One region of the Pseudoalteromonas porphyrae genome, then DNA from elsewhere that is predicted to be linked to it. Evidence: predicted binding sites of a transcription regulator. Region 1 holds the regulator's gene; each other region holds the start of a gene.
The links. Region 1 encodes sigma-54, which starts transcription at its own class of promoters, with help from an activator protein. Its sites were predicted from a motif close to GTTGGCACGNNNNTNGNNT; they were not measured.
Positions count from the first base shown of each region.

Region 2: a site for sigma-54 is predicted at 2,621-2,639, ahead of ADS77_RS11185 (YggN family protein). Genes of this name have one in related genera too.
Region 3: a site for sigma-54 is predicted at 1,697-1,715, ahead of fliE (flagellar hook-basal body complex protein FliE). Genes of this name have one in related genera too.
Region 4: a site for sigma-54 is predicted at 3,064-3,082, ahead of ADS77_RS08125 (LPP20 family lipoprotein). Genes of this name have one in related genera too.

Region 1 covers NZ_LHPH01000002.1:76,171-81,395, forward strand. The annotation lists gene kdsC (3-deoxy-manno-octulosonate-8-phosphatase KdsC) at 1-284, shown strand, start outside; gene lptC (LPS export ABC transporter periplasmic protein LptC) at 281-835, shown strand; gene lptA (lipopolysaccharide transport periplasmic protein LptA) at 825-1,358, shown strand; gene lptB (LPS export ABC transporter ATP-binding protein) at 1,355-2,080, shown strand; gene ADS77_RS02235 (RNA polymerase factor sigma-54) at 2,147-3,643, shown strand; gene hpf (ribosome hibernation promoting factor) at 3,673-3,960, shown strand; gene ADS77_RS02245 (PTS sugar transporter subunit IIA) at 3,965-4,417, shown strand; gene rapZ (RNase adapter RapZ) at 4,438-5,225, shown strand, end outside.
Region 2 covers NZ_LHPH01000011.1:83,441-88,665, forward strand. The annotation lists gene ADS77_RS11165 (iron-containing alcohol dehydrogenase) at 1-386, opposite strand, end outside; gene ADS77_RS11170 (LysR family transcriptional regulator) at 545-1,414, shown strand; gene ADS77_RS11175 (glutathione peroxidase) at 1,577-2,059, shown strand; gene ADS77_RS11180 (PA3496 family putative envelope integrity protein) at 2,102-2,290, opposite strand; gene ADS77_RS11185 (YggN family protein) at 2,689-3,486, shown strand; gene ADS77_RS11190 (PLP-dependent aminotransferase family protein) at 3,543-4,985, opposite strand; gene ADS77_RS11195 (DMT family transporter) at 5,110-5,225, shown strand, end outside.
Region 3 covers NZ_LHPH01000007.1:303,552-308,776, forward strand. The annotation lists gene ADS77_RS08410 (sensor histidine kinase) at 1-156, shown strand, start outside; gene ADS77_RS08415 (sigma-54-dependent transcriptional regulator) at 153-1,598, shown strand; gene fliE (flagellar hook-basal body complex protein FliE) at 1,754-2,086, shown strand; gene fliF (flagellar basal-body MS-ring/collar protein FliF) at 2,107-3,822, shown strand; gene fliG (flagellar motor switch protein FliG) at 3,815-4,861, shown strand; gene fliH (flagellar assembly protein FliH) at 4,865-5,225, shown strand, end outside.
Region 4 covers NZ_LHPH01000007.1:243,314-248,538, forward strand. The annotation lists gene ADS77_RS08110 (LysR substrate-binding domain-containing protein) at 1-556, shown strand, start outside; gene ADS77_RS08115 (hypothetical protein) at 942-1,688, shown strand; gene ADS77_RS08120 (flagellar assembly protein FlgT) at 1,771-2,964, opposite strand; gene ADS77_RS08125 (LPP20 family lipoprotein) at 3,123-3,581, shown strand; gene flgN (flagellar export chaperone FlgN) at 3,731-4,162, opposite strand; gene flgM (flagellar biosynthesis anti-sigma factor FlgM) at 4,155-4,472, opposite strand; gene flgA (flagellar basal body P-ring formation chaperone FlgA) at 4,551-5,225, opposite strand, start outside.

The DNA.
Region 1 (5,225 bases):
TCTACCAAGGCCAAGAAAACAAGTTGCACGCTTATCAAGAGCTAAAAGATAAACTCCAGTTAAGTGACGAACAAATTGCCTATATCGGCGATGACGGTCCTGATTTACCGGTCATGGAACTGGTTGGCTTTGCAGTTGCTGTAAATGACGCACACCCGCTAATTAAGCGACTATCACATTACACAACAATGCTACCCGGTGGCTTTGGTGCAGTACGCGAGCTAACCGACTTATTAATGCTAGTTAATGGAAAATCATTGACCAGTGAAGGGACTAGCTCATGAATAGTGCGCGTTTAATATTAAGCGTATTATTTATAGGTTTTATGGCGTGGTTGTGGCTCCCGTACTTTAGCCAAACAACGACCACGGTAAAAAATCAAGAAGATGTGATAGCAAAACCTGATTATACCGCGGTCGAATTAAAGCAAACCGCATTTGATGAGCAAGGTAAAATTAGCCACAAAGTAACCGCAGCAAAAATGGAACTTTATCAGCAGTTAGGATTTACTTACTTTGAAAAGCCTATTTTTACTTTATATAATCAACAGCAAACGTGGCAAATCAATGCGCAAGAAGCCACATTATATGAAAATAACCAGTTGATTTTAGAAGGCAATGTTGTTGCTAAAAATCTCACAAACAACGCAATGATTAAGCATATTAATGCCGATAATATCTTGGTTGATATTGAACAACAAACCATGAGTTCAGAACAGCCTGTTGAATTAATCGGACCAAATTTAAAGACCACCGGACGCGGCCTTAGAGCCGACTTAAAAGCCGAAGTGGTAGAACTTATTAACCATACGCGAACCATATATTATGACCAATAAATTTGCTCACTTACTTGTAATACCTAGCTTGTTCATTGCCCTTTCAAGCTTTGCTGAAGGTACTCTTCCACTTGCAGACCAAGTATCGATAAGCGCTGATAAACAGCTTGCACAGCTGAAAAAAAATGTCGGTATTTTTGAAAAAAACGTAGAGATAATCCATGGTAATCGTCGTATCACAGCTGATCACCTAGAAGTGCACAAACGTGAAGATTTAGGTGATAATAAGCAGCTGCTTGTTGCCACTGGAAGCCCTGCATACTTTGAAGAAAAACAAACAGATGGCACAATTATGAGCGCCAGCGCCAATGAGGTTCGTTACGATGTTGATAAACGCTATTTAACTTTAATCGGTAACGCCCAAGTCACTCAAGCAGGTCAAAAGATTAATGCCAAAAGTATTACATACGACATGGACCAACAATTAATTAGCGCTGAAAAAGATGAAAATTCAGACGAACGAGTGCATACAATATTAGTCCCAGTAAACACTAAAAAAGATAACGAAAAAGGTCAGCCATGAGCACATTAAAAGCTGAGTTTTTAGCAAAAAGTTATAAAGGCCGCCAAGTCGTAAAAAATGTAGGCTTAGAAGTCAGCGCTGGTAGCATTGTTGGCTTACTTGGCCCTAATGGCGCAGGCAAAACCACCACTTTTTACATGATTGTAGGATTAGTGCCAAGCGACAAAGGTAAAATAAGCATAGATGATAACGACATCACCTTATTGCCAATGCACAGCCGTGCACGTTTAGGGATTGGCTATTTACCGCAAGAATCTTCGATATTTCGCAAACTGACCGTTTACCAAAACCTGATGGCGATACTCGAAACCCGTAAAGAGCTAAATAAACAAGCTCGTGAAGAAGCGCTTGATGGCTTACTTGATGAATTTAGCATTCAGCACATCCGCGATAGTCAAGGTATGGCATTATCTGGTGGTGAACGCCGTCGCGTTGAAATTGCTCGCGCTTTAGCCGCAAACCCTAAATTTATTCTGTTAGATGAGCCTTTTGCTGGCGTTGATCCTATTTCGGTGTTAGATATAAAGAAGATTATTGAACATCTTAAAAACCGTGGGATAGGCGTACTTATTACCGACCACAATGTACGAGAAACCCTTGATGTTTGTGAAAAAGCCTACATAGTTTCTCATGGGGAGTTAATTGCATCAGGCACTCCTGAGCATGTACTTGCCGACCAAACAGTCCGCGACGTTTATTTGGGTGAGCAATTTAGGCTATAAAGCCACGCCCGGCTAAGGTTCTGCTAGACTTAATTATGACAACAATAAAAGGATTGTTAGAGATACATGAGGCAATCACTCCAGCTGCGCATGGGCCAGCAACTTACAATGACACCACAGCTACAACAAGCTATTCGTTTGTTACAGTTGAGCACATTAGATCTTCAACAAGAGATCCAAGAAGCACTAGATAGCAATCCATTACTTGAGGTCGATGAAAATGACTTTGGTGATGAATCAGGTGGTAAGAACGAACAAAAACAAGATACTGATGATCAAACTGTCAGTGCCTCAGCTGATGACACGCCAAGTGAATACGAACAAGAAAGCAGTGAAGCGCTAGCAAAAGATACCGTAAGCGACGAAATGGCGATGGATGTTACATGGGATGAATACATGAGCGCCGCACCAAGCTCTTCATCAGGGCCAATGCCTGAAGATGAATCTATTTATCAAGGCGCTTCATCTGAAACCCTCCACGATCACCTTATGTGGCAACTACAGCTGACTCATTTTAGTCCGACTGACGAAGCTATCGCGATAGCCATTGTCGAAGCGGTTGATGACTCAGGTATTCTTACACTAAGCTGTGAAGACATTGCTGAAAGCCTAAACAAAGGTAATAACGAAGAAGAAATTGAACTTGATGAAGTTCAAGCGGTATTAAAGCGTATTCAGTTATTTGATCCGGTCGGTATTGCTGCACGCAGCCTACCTGAATGTTTATGTATTCAGCTAAATCAATTTGATCCTGCAACGCCTTGGATTGCCGAAACAAAAATGATTTTAACTGATCATATCGATTTATTAGCTAGTCGCGACTATCGTACTTTGATGAAAAAGACTAAGCTAAAGGAAGATGAACTAAAAGAAGTAATGACACTCATCCACAGCCTTAATCCAAAGCCTGCGGATACCATAGTTCGAGAAGAGTCAGAGTACGTTATTCCCGACGTGTCAGTGAAAAAAATTAAAGGCCGCTGGGTGGTAGAGCTCAACCCAGATAGCATGCCAAAAATTAGAGTTAACAGCCAATATGCGGCGATGTCGCGCTCAGTAAAATCGAGCACTGACAGCCAATTTATTCGCTCTCATTTACAAGAAGCTAAATGGTTTATAAAAAGCCTAGAAAGTCGTAATGACACATTACTCAAAGTAACTAACTGCATTGTTAAACAGCAGCAAGGTTTTTTTGAGCATGGCCCCGAGGCTATGCGACCTATGGTATTAAACGATGTTGCTGAAATGGTTGAAATGCATGAATCAACAATCTCCCGGGTAACAACCCAGAAGTACATGCATACACCACGTGGTATTTTTGAGTTAAAGTATTTTTTCTCAAGCCATGTCAGTACCGAAAATGGCGGAGAATGCTCATCGACAGCAATTCGTGCACTCATAAAAAAATTGATTGCAGCAGAAAACTCAGCTAAACCATTGAGTGATAGTAAAATTGCAGATATATTGGCAGAGCAAGGTATCAAAGTAGCTAGACGAACAATAGCAAAGTACCGTGAATCGCTAGCTATTCCACCGTCAAATCAACGTAAAAGCTTGATTTAAGGCGTAAAACCACAAGAAGGAAAATGCTTATGCAACTAAATTTAACTGGTCGTCACGTAGAAATTACTGATTCATTAAGAGACTATGTAAACAATAAGTTTGCGAAGCTTGAGAGGCATTTTGATCACATCAACAATGTCCATGTTATTCTTGACGTAGAAAAGCTCAACCAAAAAGCAGAAGCAACATTACATGTCAGTGGCGCAGAGCTATTTGCCTCAACGCAGCACCAGGACATGTATGCCGCGATTGACGGGCTCATCGATAAACTCGACCGTCAAGTTATCAAACACAAAGAGAAGCACGCTCGACACTAACACTATGAAACTAAGTTCACTTACTTGTCAGGACTGCAGTAAAGCTGCGGTCCTTTTTAATAGCAAAAAACGTATCCTCGAATTTATCAGCCAATTGGCTCATGAACGGCTTCCTCACTTATCACAACAAGACATATTGAGTGCTCTATTAAATAGAGAAAAATTAGGTAGTACAGGTATTGGCCGTGGTATCGCGATCCCGCATGGTCGCATGAGTGGCGCACAAGAACCACTCGCTTTAATTTTAGTAAGCGAACAACCAATCAATTTTGATGCCATTGATAATCGCCCCGTCGATATTTTTGTTGCACTCATCGTACCTGACGGTGACAGTGAACTTCATTTAAAGACGTTGGCTACAATTGCTGATAAACTCAACGACAAAGAGTTTTGTAAACAAATACGTAGCGCAAAAACAGACCAAGATCTATATCAAGTAATTGTTGAACAGTCGTAGTTAAAAGAAGGAGAGTTTACATGGAATTAATTATCATCAGTGGGCGCTCAGGGTCAGGTAAATCTGTCGCTTTGCGTGTATTAGAAGACCTTGGCTATTATTGTGTTGATAATATCCCTGTAAACTTATTACCGTCGTTAGTGCGTAGTGTATCTGATAACTACGATAAGATTGCCGTCAGTATTGATGTGCGTAACTTACCCAAAGAACAGCAAGAGTTTAATGATATCCTTGAGTATCTTCCGGGGTTTGCAAACCCAACTCTATTTTATCTAGACAGTGACGACCAAACGCTCATTAAGCGCTTTTCTGAAACACGCCGTTTACACCCACTTTCTTTAGATTCATTGCCACTTGATTTAGCCATTAAACAAGAAAAAGTGCTATTAGATGTACTCATTACCCGCGCCGACTTTATTCTTGATACAACCGATTTAAGTGTCCACCAGCTGGCTGAATCAATTCGCGAAAAAATCTTAGGAAAAAAAGATAAAAAACTGATCATTACATTTGAGTCATTTGGTTTTAAGCATGGCATTCCTAAGGGAGCTGATTATGTATTTGATGCGCGCTTTTTACCAAACCCACACTGGGAACCTGAATTAAAGCCACTAACAGGGCTTGATCAACCGGTAAAAGATTATTTAGCGAGTCACAGCATAGTGCAAAAATTCACATGGCAAATTCAAACTTTTATGCAAACATGGTTACCACACCTTGAACGCAATAATCGTAGCTACTTAACAATTGCAATCGGCTGTACCGGTGGACAACATCGTTCAGTGTATTTAGCACAAACCATTGGCGA
Region 2 (5,225 bases), on a different contig from region 1:
GAAATCGCTGACTTAATTTCACCACCTTTAGCTAAAATATCCCACGGTTCACCTTCATAATTTGCCGCTGCAGCAATAAATTTACTGCCGTCAATAACAGAACCGCCACCAACAGCTAAAATATAGTCAATCTGTTTCTCTTTAACTAAAGCAACCGCTTTCATGCACGTTTGATAACTTGGGTTTGGCTCGATACCTGCAAATTCAAACCAAGTATGCTCACTTAACGCATTACTTACTTGTTCATAAATACCATTTTTTTTGATGCTGCCGCCGCCATACGTAACCAGTACTTTTGCGTCAGTTGGGATCTCACTTTTAATTAATGCGATTTGTTGTTCGCCAAAATGAATTTTTGTTGGGTTTGCAAAACTAAAATTTAACATGCTTGCTCCATTAATTGATTATGCATAATGCGTGGTGACCAAATGATTGTAGACTTTTAACGTTTAAATTAAAGATTAAGATCAGGCAATCACTTTTGCACAGCTGCAACAATGAATGATATAAACTATAATTACTTAATATTTTGAGAACATAATATATGTGGCAAGGCCTTGATGAATTTTTACATGTCGTTGAACATGGCAGCTTTACCCATGCAGCAAAAGCTATGGAAGTGTCAACATCTCATATTAGTCGCCAAGTACAACAATTAGAAAACCGCTTAGGCTCAGTGCTGTTTCAACGTACCACCCGTAAAATAAGCTTAACTGACGCAGGGCGTGAATACGCAGTTAAACTCAAAGCCATAAAACAAGAACTTATAGACGCTAATAATCAATTACAAGGCGAACAACGCAGACCCAAAGGCCTTATTCGCATTACCGGCGCGGGGGAATTTGTCGCAACTAATGTAGCACCCAAAATTGTTGAATTCGTAAAACGCTACCCTGACGTGGAAGTCGATATGGACTTTAATAATCGCAACGTTGACCTCGTAGAAGAAGGTTTTGATTTAGCCATTCGTTTTGGGCGTATGCAAGACTCGAATTTAATCGCGAGACCACTATGCCCTCGCATCATGACGCTCGTTGCAAGCCCTGACTATTTACAACAAAACCCCGCTCCTACAACACCTCACCAGCTCACTAAACATAATTGCTTAGTGGCAATGGGTAAACGCTGGCGATTTAATTTTAATGGCGAAATCAAAGAAGTAAAAATTACTGGAAACTGGCGCAGTAATCATCCACGCGCATTACTCAGTGCAACATTGGGTGGATTAGGGATTGCCCACTTAGCTTGCGATATTGTTGAACAATACGTGCAACAAGGCCAATTAGTAACGCTGCTTGATGAATTTCAAGTCACTGATAATGCATCTTGGTTAGTATACCCACGCAAAGATTTAATGCCGTATAGAGTACGTTTATTGATTGAATATTTACTCACAAGTTTTAGGGCGTGTTGACCTTTGCAGATTAAAATTCGTTCAATCCAAAGGCGATTTAATCGCGGCGCGAGGTTTGTAACCGAGTGGGCTAAGTAAAAATCGAGCAAAGCTAGATTTAAGCTGTATGTCTGTCACAACTCAGGATAGAATTTACCAAACAACAATAATAAAGTGAGCATCATGAACGACTTTCACCAACTTTCAGCCACAAACTTACAGGGCCAAACATTTGATTTTAGCAACCTTGAAGGCAAAGTGGTTTTAATTATTAATACCGCCAGCAAATGTGGCTTTACACCGCAATACGAAGGCCTGCAACAATTGCATGCAAAATACGCCGAGCAAGGATTGGTTATTATTGGTTTTCCATGTAATCAATTTGGTCAACAAGAACCTGGAAACGCTAAGGATATCGAGCAGGGCTGTTTAATTAATTATGGCGTTGACTTTGTGATGATGGGCAAAGTAGATGTAAACGGCGAACATGCACACCCCGTGTTTAGGCATTTAAAATCAGCCTTACCAGGGTTTTTGAGTCGTAAAATAAAATGGAATTTCACAAAATTTTTAATCGGCCGCAATGGCGAACCTATTAAACGTTTCGCTCCTTTTACCAAGCCGCAACAAATCGAAAGCACGATCATTAAAGCACTTAAAAACTAAAAGCAATAAAGAGGCATACGCCTCTTTATTTTAAACTGTTGCTTAGTGATTCATGTACTCATCAAAGTCATCATCACCTAAGTTTTTACGCAAGCGTTTTTGCTCCAGGTAGTCTTCCAACTTTTTCTTCACCTTTTGCTTATTCTTGTCGTGTTGATTACGCCCAACCATTTCGTACTCGTCTTCAACAAAAGCGTCATCTAGCGCATCGTAACTAAATGTCTTACCCACAACCCACTCCATAAAGTGTTTGAGACCAATGTAGGATTTTTATCACTGCCATTGGTAAAATTAAAATGTTCAGTGCGCTTATTCAACATAGTGAAGCGCACCAAAGTAAAGCCACAACCCATTCTAAAATGATGTTATGTCAGTAATGTGAATAAATAGCGTTAAATTTGAATTCTGGAAAGTGAGACTTTTTTATCGAAACGATAAACATTATTTATGCTTATAAATTTTTTAGTCATTTTGACTAAAAATTAGTTTTTTTATCATTTAATAGACCAATCAAAAAATAAAGAAAAGACCCTAACAACATGATTATTAATATTAATTTTTTTTGGCATCAAACTTGATAACAACTAAGTAAGCATTCGTTATAATCAACACATTAGCAGGATATAAAAATGAAAAAATTACTTTTAGTAGGTTCTTTATTTATTGCCACAGGGGCAATGGCGCACAATGATAACGACTCGCATATTTCATTTAGCGGCGATTCGTGCAAAGTAGAGTTTCAAAATGATGTTCGCATTAAACCAAACGAACTCGAAATTTTTACCGCTAACGATCACACCATGACTTTCACTAACAATGGCGAGCTCATTGTTGATGGCCAAACATTGACATTAGATGAGCAGCAGCGTCAAGCAATCAGCGACTACTCAGACAGCCTACGAGGCCAGCTACCTGAAGTTGCTAACATTGCACTTGAAGGTGTAAAAATTGCCGGCGTTGCAATTGAAGAAGTCGCCAATGCATTTAACATCCAAGGTCTAGACAGTATTAATGACCTAATGGCAGAGATTCAGGTTGAGGTAGAAAATACCTTTTATCAACAAGGTGCCTTTGTAATGGGCCAGCAAAGTTTCAATGACTTTGGCGAAAATTTTGAAAGCCATTTTGATGAACAAATTGAAAGTGCCGTTGAATCAGCAATGATGCAATCAATGGGCAGTATTTTGATGGCATTAGGGTCTGAGTTAATGGGTGCCGGCGGCGATATGCAAGCCTTTGAACAGCGTATGGAAAATATGGGTGCACAAATAGAAGAAAAGGTAGAACTGCAAGCAAACGCACTGGAAAAACGTGCTGATGCATTATGTGATAATTTTTCAACGATTGCAGCGCAAGAGCAGCAACTTGTTAAATTAGTACCAGAGCTAAAAAATTATCAATTATTTAGCTACAAACAAAACAACTAAACTCATATAACAATTTGATATCCCTTTAGCAGCACTCTTTTAAACGTGCTGCTTTTTTACTTTTTAGCTAAATGTATTAACTCACCAAGTTTAATAATTGCTTGCTCGACTCGTTCATTCCAAGGCAAGCCATAACTTAACCGTATACAGCTGCGATACTTATTCGTTGCCGAAAATATATAACCCGGTGTAATACTAATACCATTCTCTAGCGCGAGTTGAAATAGCTTAATACTGTCAAAGCTTGGCCCTAAATCAACCCAGACCACGCAGCCACCTTGCGGATCACTAATACGTGCAGTGGCAGGAAAAGCTTGCTGCAAACACCAAATCATCCGCTCTTTATTGGTACGCAGACGCTGCCTAAGTAATTTTAAGTTACGCTCATAATCACCACTGGCCACAAACTCATATAACGTCCATTGATTAATTAAAGATGTTGAGCAGCTTAGTGCTCGTTTATAACGCCTTGCGCGCGCTGCAAACTTTCCCGCAATTAACCAACCAACACGATAACTCGGAGCCGCTGTTTTTGAAAACGAAGAACACGTTAACACGAGCCCCTTTTTTGAATACGCTTGTGCAGGTATGCCTCGCTCGGGAGTAAAATGCAAATCGCCGTACACATCATCTTCAATAAGCACTACATCTTGTGATTCTAATAGCTCAACTAATTGTTTACGCTTATGATCCGGCATAAAGCTGCCAACCGGATTGTTGATCGAAGTTGAAAACACACAGGCTTTAATATCGTGATCTTGCAAAGCTTGGTTCAGATCATCAAGCCAGATCCCATCATCAGGACATAGCGGGATCTCCAGTGCTTTAAGGCCTAAACTCTCGATCAATTCAATGATCCCAAAATAACAAGGTGACTCGATCGCAATCACATCTCCCGGCATTGTCGCACATTTTAACGCGATCGCTAGAGCCTCTTGTGCGCCATTGGTGATCACTAATTCATGGCTATCAACCCCAATACCAAAATCTAAATAACGATGGATCAACTGCTTTTTAAGCGGCGCAAAACCATCCATCGCCCCATAGTTTATTGCACGACTCCCTGCAATCGACATTACCCGACGCATGGTCCGGCTAAGCATTTTATCGGTTGGGGCTGCCGCAACAGGGTTTGCAATACCAAAAGGCACCACATTCGCTTGATGGATGGCATCGTATACTTGCTCAATTAACACCTGCATATTAACTGATACAGGCGCGCGGCTCAGCTTTACTCGTTTAGGCCGAGCAAGTTGTGTATTAACTGTTTTTAAAAAGTAACCAGACTTTTCCCGCGCTTCAACAAGACCTTGTGCCTCAAGTGACTGATAAGCCAATTTTACAGTCGGGATGCTCACATTGAGTTTTTCGGCCATTTTGCGTAATGAAGGAAGTTTCTCACCAGGGAGCAGTGTGCCCTGCTCACTTAAATCGCGAACAAGTTGCATGACTTGCTGGTATAAAAAATCATGATTAGTTTTACTGATCACTAACGACATTGCATTTACCTTTCACTCAAAGCACCCCAAATCTGTATAGGTTGCATTTATAGTTTTCTGTGTATGTTAAGTATACAGAAGCGAACTAAAATGAACACTTCATCTTCACACTTGGACCAAGGCCATGAAAAGTATCGCGCTGTACACTCTCACCGTTTTGATTTGGGGCTCTACTTGGCTCGCTATTGAATTTCAATTAGGTGACATCGCCGTTGAAGTTTCGCTATTCTATCGCTTTAG
Region 3 (5,225 bases), on a different contig from region 1:
AAAAGCCAAGGCACAGGGTTGGGCTTAGCTGTGGTTAGCTCAGTGACAATTGCTCACCAAGGGCGAGTTGATGTTGCTAATAATACACAGGGCGGTGCTTGCTTTAGCTTGCTGCTGCCTATTTGTGCAGAATCAAAGTCAGTGGAGGTCATATGAGTAACAATACGATTTTAGTTGTAGAAGATGATGCAGGGCTTCGAGAGGCTTTGATCGACACGTTAGAAATGTCAGGAATTGATTGTGTTGCGGCTGATAGCGCTGAACAAGCAATGGTTTTATTGAAAAAAGATAGCTTTTCTTTAGTCGTAAGTGATGTGCAAATGGGGGCGATGAGTGGTCTTGATTTATTGCGGAGCATTAATTTAAATCACCCTGATTTACCAGTATTGATGATGACAGCATATGCAACAATCGATGATGCGGTTGAGGCAATGCGCTTAGGTGCGATTGATTATATGGCTAAGCCATTTGCGCCAGAAGTGTTACTCAATATGGTGAGCCGCTATTTACCAGAACCAGAAAAAGAAACGGATGGCCCAATTGTCGCAGATCCGAGCAGTATTCAATTATTAGAGCTTGCTTGTAAAGTTGCTAAATCTGATGCCAGTGTAATGGTGTTAGGCCCAAGTGGCTCAGGTAAAGAAGTATTAGCACGGTTTATTCATGATAAATCAGATCGTGCAGATCAGCCTTTTGTCGCAATTAATTGCGCTGCGATCCCAGAGAATATGCTTGAAGCGACCTTATTTGGTTATGAAAAAGGCGCATTTACAGGTGCAATCCAAGCTTGCCCTGGGAAATTTGAGCAAGCACAAGGTGGTACGATTTTACTTGATGAAATCACCGAAATGGATTTAAGCCTGCAAGCTAAGCTACTACGTGTACTGCAAGAGCGTGAAGTTGAACGTTTAGGTGGTCGAAAAACGATTAAATTGGATGTTAGAGTATTAGCCACTAGTAACCGTGACCTAAAAGAGGCCGTAAGTGAGCATCAATTTAGAGAAGATCTTTATTACCGTTTAAATGTGTTTCCATTGATGTGGCGCCCACTTTGTCAGCGCCCTGGTGATATTATTATATTGGCAAAGCATTTAATTGAGCGTCATATTAGTAAAAGCAAAGAGCCAATGGCACAACTTAGTCTATCAGCGCAGGATAAATTATTATCACACGCTTGGCCTGGTAATGTGCGTGAGCTTGATAATGTGATCCAGCGCGCATTAATACTGCGCCACGGTGATGTGATCGATGAAAATGCTATTTTTATCGAAAATCTAACAACGGCTCCATTAACCACCGCTTTAGCTAGCAATCCATTACCTGTTGACACAGCAAGCTCATTGAGTAATGAAGCGTATTACGACGTACAAGTGCCGACAATTAAAGCAAAAGCAACACACAGTGAGCCATTGATTAGTACGGACTCTGGCAGCTACAAAGATGAATTAAAAGATAAAGAACATCGCATTATTTTAGAAACGCTTTCTCGCTGTCAAGGTAAGCGAAAAGATGTTGCTGAGACTTTAGGGATCAGTCCGCGAACATTACGCTATAAATTGGCGCAAATGCGTGACTTAGGTATTGCATTACCAGCCTAACTTTTATAAATATACGCTCAGTGCTCACTGAGCGTTCTTCCGTCAAAACTCTGACAAGTTAAATTAAACTGTAACTAACTGTATTTAAATGACTATTTTATGGCACGTTTTGTGCTTTATCTAGTTATAAGTAAATTGTATCGTCAGAGATCATTATGAAAATTGAAAACAGTGCATTATTCCAAGAAATGCAATCCATGGCTCTTGAAACAAGCCGTGGTAATCAAGTAAATAACATACCAACTGAAGCGCAACCAACGTCATCAGCACAATTTGGTGATTTACTTACTAGCGCGTTAAATACGGTCGATGGCCATCAAAAAGAAGCGAAACAAAAGGTGACGGCCTTAGAAATGGGGGACCGCAGTGTTTCGTTAGCTGAAGTGATGATCGCATCACAGAAATCATCTGTCGCTTTTGAAGCGACCGTTCAGGTTCGTAATAAGCTTGTAGAGTCTTACAAAGAAATCATGAACATGCCTGTTTAACTAGGTAGTGGAGAATTATTGTGGCGCAATCTAATCAATCAACAGATCTTGCTTTAGCTGGTGGCGGTATCGACCAAAACGATAGTGAAGAGCAACAAGAACAAAAGTCAGGCTATTTAAGTGCTCTTAATGGTGTTGATATATTACGTCAAGCAACACTGCTGATTGCTTTAGCTATTTGTCTTGCGATTGCAATTTTTGTGATTATTTGGGCAAAACAACCAGATATGCGACCACTTGGAAAAATGCCAACAGAAGAGCTTATCCAAACTCTCGACTTTTTAGATGCACAAAAAATTGAATATCAGCTCGATGGTAACGTTATTTCTGTTGAAGAAGGCGAATATCAAAGCATTAAATTATTAATGACTCGAGAAGGGTTAGAGCAATCCCCAAATTCTGGTACTGATATTATCATGCAAGATATGGGTTTTGGTGTAAGCCAACGTTTAGAGCGTGAACGTTTAAAGCACGGTCGTGAGCAACAGCTTGCACGAACTATTGAAGAACTAAAAAATGTTACCCGCGCCAAAGTATTACTAGCCATCCCAAAAGAAAATGTGTTTGCTCGTCGTGAGAAAAAACCATCAGCAACCGTTGTGCTAACACTCAAGCGTGGACGTATGCTTAGTAGTGAAGAAGTTGATTCTATTGTTGATATTATAGGGTCAGCGGTTCAAGGCTTGGAACCTGCACGAGTTACAGTTACAGATCAAAATGGTCGATTATTAAATTCTGGTTCACAAAGTTCACTTGCGTCACGCTCACGTAAAGAATATGAAGTAGAGCGCAAACGTGAGCAGGAATACCTCGAAAAAATTGATAGCATTCTAATTCCGGTACTGGGCTTGGGCAATTATACTGCGCAAGTAGATTTAAGCATGGATTTCAGTTCAATTGAAGAAACCCAAAAACGTTATAATCCTGATTTACCGGCAGTGAGAAGTGAAACAACATTTGAAGAAAGTAACATCGGTGGTCTTGCAATCGGCATACCTGGTGCTTTGTCAAACCAACCTCCTGCAAATTCAGACATACCAGAAGTAGCAGGTCAAGGCGGAGCTGGCTCAGGTACTTCACCAAGTCGTAGTCATAAAGAAGCAACAAGAAATTACGAATTAGATACCACAATTTCTCATAAACGTCAGCAAACAGGTGTGATACGTCGTATCAGTGTTTCTGTTGCGGTAGATTACTTAGCAACAGCAGGGGAAAATGGTGAAACGACCATGGTGCCTCGCTCAATCGAAGCGCTGTCAAATATTCGTCGTTTATTGCAAGGTGGTGTAGGTTTTGATTTACAACGAGGTGATGCGCTTGAAGTTGTGACCGTTCCTTTTGTTCGAGAGGAAATGGGGTTAGCGATTGAAGTACCAATTTGGGAGCAAAGCTGGTTTATGAAGATCGTTCGTTTAGTGCTCGGTTTCTTAGTCATTGTTGTGCTTATAATGGCCGTTGTTAAACCAATGCTTAAACGCTTAATCTACCCAGATGATACGCTTGAAGAGTATGACGATGACGCACTTAGTTCAGGTGTAGATATTGGAGACAATACGCTGGATATGCTAAATAAAGATTTTGATTCTGCTTCGGTTGGCTTCTCAAGTGATGGTACACTACAGTTACCAGACCTACATGGCGACGAGGACTTGCTCAAAGCTGTACGTGCCCTTGTAGCTAATGAACCTGAACTCTCCTCACAAGTTGTGAAAGCGTGGTTAACAGAAGATGACTGATCAAGACCAAGAACAAAAACAACTACCAACAGCGTTTGATGTTGATAAATTAGACGGTGTAGATAAAGCCGCAATCTTATTGCTGAGTTTATCTGAAGAAGATGCTGCGCAAATATTAAAACATCTTGAACCTAAGCAAGTTCAAAAGGTGGGTATGGCAATGGCTGCGGTAGATGACCTATCGCAAGCTAAAATCAGCGCAGTACATAACTTGTTTATAGAGCAAATCCAAAGCTTTAGCACGATAGGCTTCCAATCAGAAGACTTTATTAAAAAAGCATTAACAGCAGCCTTAGGTGAAGATAAAGCGGCAAGTCTTATTGATCAAATTGTAATGGGATCAGGTGCTAAAGGTCTGGATTCTCTTAAGTGGATGGACTCAAAGCAAGTTGCTAACATTATTCGCAACGAGCATCCGCAAATTCAAACCATTGTTTTATCGTATTTAGAGCCAGAACAATCAGCTGAAATATTAGCGCAATTCCCTGAAAAAGTGCGTTTAGATTTAACCATGCGTATTGCTAATTTAGAAGAAGTTCAACCAGCAGCATTGCAAGAATTGAATGAAATCATGGAGAAACAATTTGCTGGTCAAGCTGGCGCGCAAGCTGCGAAAATGGGTGGCTTGAAAGCAGCCGCTGATATTATGAACTACCTTGATACGAATGTTGAAGGTCAGTTAATGGACTCAATACGTGAGCATGATGAAGAAATGTCACAACAAATCCAAGATCTTATGTTTGTGTTTGAAAATCTAATGGAAGTTGAGGATCGTGGTATCCAAGCCATTCTTCGAGAAGTGCAGCAAGACGTATTGATGAAAGCAATTAAAGGCACAGATGAAGGACTGAAAGAGAAAATTCTGGGTAATATGTCTAAACGTGCGGCAGAAATGCTGGCTGATGATTTAGAAGCGATGGCACCTGTGCGAATAAGTGAAGTTGAAGCGGCACAAAAAGAAATATTATCAACTGCGCGACGTTTGGCTGATTCAGGTGAAATCATGCTCGGCGGTGGCGGTGGCGAGGAGTTCCTATAAACGATGAGTAACTCACGCTCAAATCAAGGTCGTCCGCTTCATGCAAGAGAAGCGGTTGATGAATTATTAGAAAATTGGCCAATTCCAGATGTAACGCAAGATACGCGTAAATATGATGGACGTTCAACTGCTTTTGGTACACCGCTTGCTGATCTGTATCGTAAAGAGCAACAAAGGAGTGAGCCAGAGGTTGAACCTGAAGAGCCTGAACTCCCTTCGTTAACGATGGCAGAATTAGAGCGTATTCGCCAAGACGCTTACGAAGAAGGTTTAAAACAAGGTCATGAGCAAGGCTATATTGATGGTTTTGAGAAAGGCGTCGGTGAAGGAAAAGAAGCAGGTTACAAAGAAGGCGTAGAGTTAG
Region 4 (5,225 bases), on a different contig from region 1:
GTTTGCGCAGAGTCAATTTGCCTTTGTTGAAATGCAAACCGCCACATTATTAAATGCGCTTGATAACGGCGAACTCGACATCGCTATACTAGCAGATGTGCCTGAACTTAAACTTTATCATACAGTTAATTTATACAAAGAAGATTTTTTAGTGGCAATGTCTGAGCAAAATACATTAGCACAGCGCGATAAAATTGCCTTAGACGAACTACGCTCATGTAGCTTATTAATGCTTAGCGATGGGCACTGCTTTAAAGATCAAGCGCAGCAGTTTTGTTTTGCCGCAGGGGTCGATGTCTCAAATGAATATTTAGGGAACAGCCTTGAGACATTACTTGCGCTAGTAGCTATGGATGATGGTGTAACGTTTGTGCCAAAGCTGGCATGCGTTGAGCGCGCTGGCATTAGTTATTTACCGATATTTCCGCCTCAACAACGCAGCATTGTGCTTGCGAGTCGTAAACATTACCCCCATTTGGCAGGGGTAGATAAATTAGCTCTATGGCTCAGTGAACACCCAAGCCTTGGTCAACAATTGGTTAAGGCTCTACGTTAATACCCATTTTATTAAAACGTGATTATTCTAGTTTTTTGTTATGGTTTTTTATTTTTAGCCTAATTATTAAATACCTTTTTTGTTTGTTTATATAGGTTTTTTGAAACGGCTGGGTGATATTAATGTAAAGTTGTTTTTAAAGGCAGAGTTAAGCTCTGCTTTTTATTTTCATCATATGGAAGTGATTATAATAAAGCGAATATTCATATTTTCTCACCGTTAATCTCACTCCTTCCTCTTTTGAAAAAAAACGTCACTTTTGGTAGTCACAGCAGCTTCAAGAGTAAATGCTATAGATTCTTTAATTGCACAATTGTCGCGCAGTCAGGTAAAAAGGTTGAGTCTAATTAGCGCTAAATAATTATTAAAATAGAAGGTTAATAGTGTGAAAAATTTAGTAATGACCATGAGTAGTGTAGTGCTTGCGTGTTTTTTGACATCAGGCTGTGATTTTTTATTTGATAAAGCGCATGGTTATCGTGGGCCTATTGTTGTGACGATTGAAACAGAAGATGGCTCAGTGCCAGAATTTCCTTTTTTGATAAAGTCGGCCTATTCAGAGTCGTGTGGCCACAGTAGTTGTGGTATTGAATTTGGTTATAAATATTTTAAAGCTGCCTATGCTAATGAGCCAATTACCTTCCCACGCGAGCGTTTGGATTTATTACAGCCCAATGCCTATGCATCGATTGAGTTTACGGTTACCCATCCTAATTATCACCAAGGCGGATTTCCGCGAGGCTTTGGGCCCACCGATGCTGATGACCCCATACATATCACGTTTACCGTTAAGCCGTTTGCTGAACAAATGAATAAAGTAGCTGGGTGGGCGACTGGCCCTAAACAAGACATGCAAAACTTTACACCTGATAGCAGGGAATATAAAAAAGCAGACATTCGGTATCGCCAAGCGCGCTTTAATTTAGGAAATACGATCACAAGGCACATTACGGTGATAAAAACTTTTTACTTACCTCATTTTTCAAAACGTATGCAACAACGGGTGATTGAAAAGTATCAACCGATTTTTCGAGCCTGGTATTACGGTGTACCCGAAACAGATTGTTGGAACAAAATGACTTGCCAAGAACATATTTTAAAGCCAAGGGAAGCTGAATATGAAGGATTATAAGCGTAAAACTGCACTTTTTTTTGGGGCGGTAATGGTATTTAATTGTGCTGCGCACGATACCAATACCAACCTCGATAATTGACTAAGGCTCTAAGTTAATTAACTGTACTACATCATTAATTTGAATGTTGGGTAAAGGTTGCTGATTCACACTGACCGCAACTGCGCTTTGCTGGTATACCTGATTTACTTGTACTGTGTTTAATGTCGTGATCAGGTGTGGCATTTTATTACCCGCAGCGTCTGTTAAATAGTTATGGTGGGCAATACTTAATAACTGGCCTTTTTCTAGGCCGTGCGCTTTCCCTAAATTAATAATTAATTTATCGTTTTCAATATGTAAAATCTTACCTTGTGTTTCAAGGCACGCCATTGCTGCTTGTAAGTCGTAACTCGCTGTTTGGTTTATTTCTTCGATGCTTTTACCATAATCAGAGCCCCAAAATTTTTCGCTAAATACATCAATAATCTCGGTTTTTTCAAAAGGCCAAATAGCTTGGCTACGATAGCTTTTTTGCCATAATCGCTCATAGGTGGTGCCATCAAATAGTGCAAAGTCGACCTTGTATGAACGTTGGTATGTTTCATCTTGCCAAAAGGCATAGTCGCTATTAAGTTTGTCGCTATTTGAAATGTCGACCATTTGGCTTAATAACACGTATTGCGAATTGCTGCGCATAGCAATTTCTTCTAATAGGGCGTTACTGTAATCGTATTGCTGATTAAAAAACTCACCAACGCGAATAGGAAAATTAAAGTAGGCGGTGGGCTTAGCGTTCATGGCCGACTTATTTAAAGTCTTATAGAGAGATTCGCTGGTGGCTTTGTCAATGTCAAAAATTTGACCCATCATTGCTTGTTCACGATTGACTAATTGGGTCTGAGTGATCGCAACAAATTTATTAAATTGGCTTGCCGGGCAGTGCTCTTGTTGTGGGAAAATATCTAAACGCAACGTAATCGCGAGCTGGTCAGATCTTCGGTCTTCGCTGATCATCTCTATTTTTTGAATTTCACCGTGGCTTTTTATTTTTAACTGATCTTGCATTAGCACGCCGTCAACTAAGGTTTGCATTGACGTAACGCGTGCACCAGAGAACACTAATGCCTGCGTGATCGCATCTTTTATAGCCGCTGACTTAGCGCCGCTAATATCGTTATTTTTAATACTGGCGTGGCCGGTTGATTCGTACCATTGCGCAAATGCATTTACAGAGAAAAAGCTAATGCTTAGCCAGCTAGTGATGATCACTATAATTGATAACACGCGTTTCATTTTCCTAACCCCATACCTACATTTGCTATTATGAATAACAGAGCAAGGACTGTACCAGTTGTTTAATTATAGGCTTTTAAAACAGAATTACACACTAACCTTGGCATTAATTGTGCATTAATTTGACGATTATGACTCTTTAAAAGCGTGAAAATGCCATGCGTACTGTAATTTTGTTTTGTACTTTAGCAAGCCTGAGCTTAGCTGGCTGTAGTAGTATTTTTGATAAACATGTGGAATATAAGTATGTAGAGCCAGATAACTACCCAATATTAAAAGCAATAGGGTATGCCCCCATAAGCGCTCAACAGGGGGAAAACCAGTCACAACGTTCACTCATGGCAATTAAAGCATCTAAGCTTGAAGCTTACCGTGAGCTTGCTGAGCAAGTGTATGGGCAAAAAATTACCGCTGGTACAACAGTGCAAGGCAGTATTGCGCAAAATGATCGGCTACAAAGTCAAGTTCAAGGGGTGATTAAAGGCGCGCAGGTCGTTAAAACATATGCTGTTGGCGACACCTACGCTACAGAGTTGCATCTTGATATGAAGCGGGTACATGATTTATATATTGGTGAAATTAAGCCAAGAGAAGTTAAAAAAGTAACGTATTACTAAGAGTTTGTTATGCAATGCCCGAGGCGCTATATTTTTATTGATATGTGCTAAGTATGACTTTTTTAAAAGAAATGACAGGCCGCTTTCATTAAAATTTGGATGCAGTAGGGAATGCTTAATATAATCTTAAGTGTTGGTTACGAAGAAGCTTATGCTTTTAGATTTCTAACTAATTCATTATTACCATGAACAGCACTGCCGCCTTGGTCATAAGTCATAGATGTTGGCGCGCCAATTAATATATCTTTCAATTGTCTAACTGTTAAATTTGCTTGATGAGCAGCATGAGCATTAACGTCGTTTTTTTTCTTACAAAACTCTAGTTGCTTTCGGACATTATGAATAAGTTCAGGGAGTTCAGCTGATTGCTCATCATTAGTCGTCATTAAGGTTTTTAGTTCTTTATCGAGCGTTTGAATTTTACTTAAAAAACTAAGCTTCTGTTGGGCAAGATCTTTTAATCCTTCACCACGGCGAGATGCAATGGCTGTTAATTCATCATCTAAAATACTGGCCAATGAGGTTAAGCAATTTAACTGCATTGTGAGCTTAGAGCATATTAAAGAATTATGATCAGCCATACACATCAAACTCAAATGAAGCTATGCTTTTTGCTAACTTTTCAGTATCAACTTGATATTTACCTTCGCTGATTGCTTTTTTCAGCTCTTCAACTTTTTTACTATCAAAGCCAGATGACTGCTGTGTTTTTTCTTGCAGTGATTTAAGCTGCTGAGCTTGAGGTGTTAAGCTAACAGAGTCAGTTGCAGCTTTAGGAGCCGCCGTTTGCACTGCTGTTTGTGAACTATTATTTTGTAAATCAACTTTTTGCTGTTTAGCATTGGCCAACACATTAGCCTGTTGTTGACCTTTATTTACTTGGCTTACCATGATTTTAACCTATACATTACCCAACTGATGCCTAGTTATCGGCATATATGTTAGTTACTTTAGCATAAATATGGAAATTTAAATATTTACCTGCACAGACTCTACACCGTCAACACGGGCATTTAAAATTTTCCCTGATTTTTTATTCTTAACTTTTATCTGCTCTCCTAAAGTACCATCTTCAAGGGCTAAACCTGAAGCTTTAATTTTTAACCCTCGGATCACAGCAAAAATAGTGACGTTGTCGCCTTTGCAAACCATACATATTTGGTTCATAGAAATAGGAAAACCACTGCGTATATTTCGTTTACTACGACTGCCAATCAGTAACTGTGTGTCTTGGAGATGCTGAACTCTAACAAAATGTTTAGGCTTCATAATTAAACTTAAATGATGATCTTGAATAACTTCGCCTCTGGCGAGGTTTTCACTGGCGACCACTACTGCAGAAAGCTCAACGACACGTACGTGAACATATTGGCTCCAGCTATTCGTATCATCACATTTAACTTGAACTGTGACCTGACGATTAAAGGGCGGTTCTGTAGGAATCGTTAGCATAGGTTGACTTTGACAACTGCGATCAGGGATTCTGCTATCCAAGGTGAGTGCGTTAAGTTGGCGAGTTTCTGGGTGCGAAGGGCCTAACTGATCAGCCACGTACGAAACCGCAAGTTCTTGTAATTCTTCCTTGCTGTAAGATTGAGCGTATAGAGGTGATACTAGAAATTGGCTAGCAAGAAAATAAAAAAC